2 regions of the Enterococcus mediterraneensis genome follow, and region 1 is predicted to be linked to the other one. Evidence: predicted binding sites of a transcription regulator. Region 1 holds the regulator's gene; the other holds the start of a gene.
The links. The regulator LexA, encoded in region 1, represses DNA repair genes until DNA is damaged. The targets are predictions, from matches to a motif close to CNAACANNTGTTNG.
Positions count from the first base shown of each region.

Region 2: a site for LexA is predicted at 1,538-1,551, ahead of recX (recombination regulator RecX). Genes of this name have one in related genera too.

Region 1 covers NZ_UWOP01000001.1:113,659-117,087, reverse strand. Annotated here, with positions in the region: gene recJ (single-stranded-DNA-specific exonuclease RecJ) at 1-459, shown strand, start outside; gene EFB00_RS00570 (adenine phosphoribosyltransferase) at 460-972, shown strand; gene EFB00_RS00565 (hypothetical protein) at 1,055-1,270, opposite strand; gene lexA (transcriptional repressor LexA) at 1,391-2,011, opposite strand; gene EFB00_RS00555 (DUF896 family protein) at 2,285-2,524, shown strand; gene tkt (transketolase) at 2,610-3,429, shown strand, end outside.
Region 2 covers NZ_UWOP01000001.1:2,218,294-2,221,722, reverse strand. Annotated here, with positions in the region: gene mutY (A/G-specific adenine glycosylase) at 1-731, opposite strand, end outside; gene recX (recombination regulator RecX) at 721-1,521, opposite strand; gene rlmD (23S rRNA (uracil(1939)-C(5))-methyltransferase RlmD) at 1,630-3,006, shown strand; gene EFB00_RS10970 (basic helix-loop-helix domain-containing protein) at 3,032-3,229, opposite strand; gene EFB00_RS10965 (PolC-type DNA polymerase III) at 3,312-3,429, opposite strand, start outside.

The DNA.
Region 1 (3,429 bases):
AATACCTATCAGCAGTTGGTGATCGCGGATTGCCCGGTCGATGCTGAAGTAGTCAAATCGATCGTGCAGCAAAGCGAAATCATGCGGATCTATCTGATTTGTCTGGCTCAAGATGACGCGTATCTTGACGGCATCGGAACACGGGAACAATATGCGCGGCTCTTTAAATTTGTTAATACACAAGAAAAAGTAGACGTCCGCTATAAACTGCCTATGGTGGCAAAATTTTTAAAGATTCCAGAAAAGTTATTAATTTTCATGATTCAGGTGTTTTTTGAATTAGAATTTGTTACAATAAACGACGGTGTTTTGAAAAAAACGTTGAATCCAATGAAAAAAGAACTATCAGAAAGTTCGACTTATCAAAACAGGTTGAAAAAAATACGAACAGAAGAATTTCTATTACTAAGTGATGTGTCAACCATCAAAACTTGGTTAACAATGCAGGAGGGAATATAAATGGATTTAAAAGACTATATTGCAAGTATCCCGGATTATCCGTCTGAGGGAATCATTTTCAGAGATATCTCGCCTTTGATGGCAAACGGTGAAGCATATCGGGAAGCGACAAAACAAATCGTTGATTACGCAAAAGAAAAACGGATCGACATGGTAGTAGGACCAGAAGCACGTGGATTTATCGTAGGTTGTCCGGTAGCGTATGAATTAGGTGTCGGTTTTGCACCAGTCCGCAAAAAAGGCAAATTGCCTCGCAAAACCATCGAAGTGACTTACGATCTTGAATACGGTACTGATACATTGACATTGCATGAAGACGCGATCCAACCAGGACAACGGGTCTTGATTTGTGACGATTTATTAGCTACTGGCGGTACATTGAAAGCGACGATCGACCTTGTTGAAAAATTAGGCGGTATCGTAGTCGGCTGTGCGTTTCTGATCGAATTGATGGATCTGCACGGACGAGATAAAATCGCAGGATACGATACATTGACATTAATGGAATACTAAAAAAAAGCCGAGGACTCATCGAAAAATGAGTTTCTCGGCTTTTTTTGTATAATAGGGGGCTTTCCCAATCAATCAAAAGAAATTATTCATAATGATATGTTTTTGAACCGGAAGATGCAGAATACGGATAATGACGGCGACGTTCAGATTGACGGAACTTCTTATCATCCCAGAAAGTAAACCACAGCAAGAACAAAGGGGCAAAAACCAGCAACGTCATTTCGATCCCAAAACTTTTTAGGGAAAAGCCGATCAACAAACCTAAAACGATCAGAGCAATATTTCGAATACCTTTCATTTCCTTCACCTCATTATGTAATACGAACAAATGTTTGTATTCTTATTATACGAATATATGTTCGCTTTGTAAAGAAAAAAATAGAAATCCTCAAATTATTTTTGAAGATTTCTAACAGGATCATAAAAGATCTCGATACAATCCTACGACTAATCCTAAGATCGTTACGTTCGGTAAAATGATTGGATCCATGAAATCATTTTCCGGTTGTAGGCGGATATGGTTTTTTTCTTTAAAGAATCGCTTGCACGTGGCTTCGTTCTCATCTGTCATAGCGATGACGATATCCCCGTTGTTTGCACTTGATTGTTTGCGGACGATGACTTGGTCACCATCAAGTATCCCGCTGTTGATCATACTTTCACCGCGGATCGTCAGCATGAACAAGCTGCCTGAATCATTCGCTAAATTGGGCGGTAATGGGAAAAAGTCGGAGGCTTCTTCGACTGCTAAGATCGGTTCACCGGCTGTGACCACACCTAAAACTGGGATCGTTTCTGATTGCACACCGATTTTCTCCAACCCTAATGCCGTTAATTCGATGGCGCGGGGTTTTGTCGGGTCGCGTTGGATCAATCCTTTTTTTTCTAGTCGAGATAAATGGCCGTGTACCGTAGAGGTAGAAGACAGATTGACTGCTTCACCGATCTCACGGACAGTAGGAGGATATCCTTTTTCTGCAACACGGGCATGGATGAATTTTAAGACTTCGATTTGACGATTTTCTGTACGTTTTGCCACGTCATGCACCTTCTTTCATTTTCTTATTTCAGTTTACCATAGGAAAATGGATAAATCAAACAAACGTTCGCTTTTGTTGGCGGCTGCGTAGGCTTTTTCTACTAATTATAGCTAAATGATCAATTGAAATATCTGATAAATGAAGGAAGCTATTAGCTATGTTTTTTAAAGGCTAAATGTTGTATAATCAGGACAAATAGCGTATTGGACGTTATCAAAACAAAAAAAGGCAAGCCAGTGATAGGGTAAGCCTAAGAAGAGGGTGAAAATTTCGTGCTTTCAAAAGAAAAACTTGAACGTATCAATCAATTGGCGAAAAAGAAAAAAGAAGCAAGCTTGACGGCGGAAGAGGAGAAAGAACAGATCCTTTTACGACAAGAATATCTTGAAGCCTTCCGTTCTGGAATGCGGCACCATATCGAAGGGATGAAAGTCGTCGATCCTGAAGGAAATGATGTTACACCGGAAAAATTGAAAAAAATCCAAAAAGAAAACGGACTTCATGATCGTTAAAAAAAGGCGATTGCTTTTTTTCTTGCAATCCTTTACAATGAAAGTATTAATAAAGGTAAAAAAAACCTAAATAGGAGGAATCACATTGTTTGATAAAATCGATGAATTAGGGGTCAATACGCTGCGGACATTAAGTATTGATGCTGTTCAAAAAGCCAATTCAGGACATCCGGGATTGCCGATGGGGGCTGCTCCAATGGCTTATGCACTTTGGACGAAACATTTGAAAATCAATCCAAAAACTTCACGGAATTGGGTGGATCGGGACCGGTTCGTTTTATCCGCAGGTCATGGTTCAGCATTGCTTTACAGCTTGCTGCATTGTGCAGGATACAATGTGACGATCGACGACTTGAAGAACTTCCGTCAATGGGACAGCAAAACACCAGGACATCCTGAAGTTCATCATACAGATGGTGTGGAAGCAACGACTGGTCCTTTAGGTCAAGGGATCGCTATGGCAGTTGGGATGGCAATGGCTGAAGCTCATTTAGCGGCTACGTATAACCGTGACAACTACAATGTGATCGATCACTATACTTATGCCATTTGCGGCGACGGCGATTTGATGGAAGGCGTTTCTCAAGAAGCAAGTTCTATGGCCGGACATATGAAATTAGGCAAATTGATCGTTCTGTACGATTCAAATGATATTTCATTAGATGGACCGACTTCAAAATCATTTACTGAAGATGTCGGTAAACGTTTTGAAGCATATGGTTGGCAACATATTTTAGTAAAAGACGGCAATGACTTGGAAGCTATCTCAAAAGCAATCGAAGAAGCCAAAGCAACTTCTGATCGTCCAACATTGATTGAAGTCAAAACAGTGATCGGTTTTGGTGCACCAAAAGCCGGAACTTCTGCAGTCCACGGCGCGCCGATCGGTATCGACGGTATCGAAG
Region 2 (3,429 bases), 2.1 Mb from region 1:
ACATAATAAACATCTTTAGGTTTGAGTTTTTTCGTTTTGACAGGAAAATCTTCTTGACGACCGTCCTTGTAGGCTAAACAGAAATCCTGCAATGGACATTCCGCACATTCTGGCGATGTTGGTGTACAGATTCTTGACCCCAGATCCATCAAGGCTTGATTGAATTCTCCTGGTTCTTCGTGTGAAATGATTTTTCGCATCGCTTCGTCAAACGTTTTGCGGCTGCTGGCTTTAGCGATATCTTCATCGATCTCGAATAGACGGCTGACGACCCGCATCACGTTACCATCGATCGCCGGTTCCGGCAGACCAAAGGCGATACTAGCAATCGCTCCGGCGGTATACGGACCGATCCCTTTTAGCTTTCGGATCTCCTCGATAGTTTTCGGCATCTCTCCGTGGTACTCGTCGACGATCTGCTGAGCCGCGATTTTTAAATTTCGTGCGCGGGAATAATAGCCTAATCCTTCCCAAACTTTTAAAAGTTTCTGTTCATCTGCCGCCGCCAAATCATGAATCGTCGGGAACAATTCCATAAAACGGTAATAATACCCAATGACTGTTTCTACTCGTGTCTGCTGGAGCATGATCTCCGAGATCCAAATGGCATAAGGATCAGAGGTCGCCCGCCACGGCAGATTGCGTTTTTCCCGATGATACCATTCTAAAAACTCCGCCTGTAATCTGGCGACAGTTTCCGGTGATAACTCGTTCCATTTCTCATTCTTCATCTTCTAATCCTTTTTCTTCTAAAAATCGTTGGATTTCCTCTAACTGAAATCCTTTTTGAAATAAGCTTTGTTTGATCTTATTGTCGCGTTCTCTAGGTGCTTTTCGTTGATGGCGCCGCCAGAGCCGTTCGCCTTCTTTTACCAGCGCTTCGTATTCGTCGTCTTCTTGTTTATCAAAAGGAAGATCTTCCATTACCAGACTGATGACATCTCCGGAAAAACCTTTTTGCATCAATGCCGTCCGCACCTTCTGGATCGTTTCCTTGTAACTTTTCCCGTGGATCCGCCGTAGACTTTTTTCAGCTACATGGCTGGCGACTTCTAATTGTTGGTCAAAGGAATACAAAGTGATGACCTGCTCGATCAATTCTTCTGTCAGTCCTTTTTGACGAAGCTGCTGCTTGACGACAGTCGGTCCTTTGTCAGAAGTACGCATCTGTGTTCGTACATAGCTTTCACCATAGATCCGATCATCCACGACTCCCAAGTCTTTTAAACGACTGATAATCCGATTGCGATCTTCTGCCGGGATTTCTTTTTCTTTTAGGAAACTGCGGACTTCTTTTTCAGAACGCAATTGATAGCTGATATAATTCATCGCTAATTGGACGCCTAAGTCATATCCCGTATTTTTTTGAAGTTTTTTAAAGTCCTCTTCGGAAAGTTCCATCCCCTTCAACAGACGATGACGGACCAGCATATCCTCTGAAACTCGAAGCTGTTCACCGTTAGAAAACTCGACTGTGAAAAAATTGCTTTTGCCTTTACTGATACGTACTACTGTGATCAATGCTGTTTCCTCCTTGCGAACATATATTCTAGTTTATCATAAAAATTATATTTCTCTACCTAAACTGTGTTAAAATAAACCGAGAAATTATTTTGAAAAGGAGTTCTTATGTCCGAACAAATCCTTAAAAACGGCCAAACAATAAAACTAAAAATCAAACGCCTAGGTATCAACGGTGAAGGAATCGGCTATTATAAACGCTTGATCGTCTTCGTTCCGAAAGCACTGCCTACAGAAGAGGTCATGGTCAAAGTCACTAAAGCCACCCCTCGTTTTGCGGAAGCGCAGCTGACAAAGATCGTCAAAAGCAGTCCGGATCGTATCACACCTCCTTGTCCTTTTTACGATCGTTGCGGCGGTTGTCAGTTGCAGCATTTGGCGTATCCACAACAATTAGATTTCAAACGGGACTTGCTGAAACAGTCTCTTGAAAAATTCAAACCCGCCGGCTATAAAAATTATCGTCTTTTAAAAACTATCGGAATGGAAGATCCTTGGCATTACCGCAACAAAGCCCAATTCCAACTGCGTTATAATGAAACCGCCAAACGAGCAGAAGCCGGACTTTATGAAGCGGACTCTCATCGCTTGGTCGCCATTGATAATTGTCTAGTCCAGCATGAAAATACACAAAAAGTTATCAATACCGTCGTTCAGCTGATCAATAAATATCAGCTACCGATTTATAACGAGCGGAAAAATTCTGGCATCTTGCGGACACTGATGGTGCGAGAAGGCATCCAAACCGGCGAGATCCAGCTGGTCTTCATCACCAGTACACCGAAACTGCCGCAAAAAAACGCGCTGATCCGCGAGATCAATCAGCGTCTGCCTAAAGTCGTTTCCATCATGCAAAATGTCCAAAAACAAAAGACCTCTGTCGTTATGGGAGATGAAACGATCCATCTGTGGGGCAAAGAAAGTATTCGCGAAAAATTGAATGATCTGACTTTTGATTTATCAGCCCGCGCCTTTTTCCAATTGAACCCGGAACAAACAGCCGTTTTATACGGTGAAGCCCGTAAAGCGTTGGCGCTTCAAAAAGACGAAACATTAGTAGACGCCTACTGCGGTGTCGGCACCATCGGCTTGAGTCTTGCGCCTTTGGCTAAAGAGATCCGCGGAATGGACATCATTCCCCAAGCGATCGATGACGCTCGGAAAAATGCACAGGATATGGGCTTTACCAATACCCATTATGAAACAGGAACAGCTGAAACCCTGCTGCCTAAATGGCTAAAAGAAGGTTTTGAACCGGATGCAGTCGTTGTCGATCCGCCTCGGACCGGATTGGATCAGCAGCTTCTGCAAACTTTGATCAAATATCCATCAGAAAAATTAGTTTATATCTCCTGCAATGTTTCGACTTTAGCTCGTGATTTGGTAACATTAGCAAAAGTCTACGATATTCATTATTTACAGTCCGTCGATATGTTCCCTCAGACTGCTCGTTGCGAAGTCGTTGTAAAAATGACCAAAAAGTAAAAAAGAAGGAATGGCTGAATCTCAGCTATTCCTTCTTTTTATTCTCTGAAACAGGCGGTTGGTCCCATAATTTAGGACTCCAAATATTGCCTTCTAGTGCAACTTGAAGACTTTCATTATCATCTTCCAATTGCTCGATATAACGGATCGCTTCTTGGATCACCAATGCGTTCTCAGGACTCTCCAATGCTGAAAGCTGTTCTTCCAACCATTTATTCCGCATCCTTCTCACCTCATTCTCAGTTTATCATAGATCAAAACCAGCTAAGGTGTTTGGTGCTTGTAGATGTTTCTGCAGATATCTCTTACAGCATGTCGAATAATGATAATTGGTTTTCGTCAGGAAGATCTTTTAGTACCCCTTGCTCTGTCATATAGTCGATCAGTGTCTTGGAGACTTTCCCGCGATTGGCCAGATCTTCT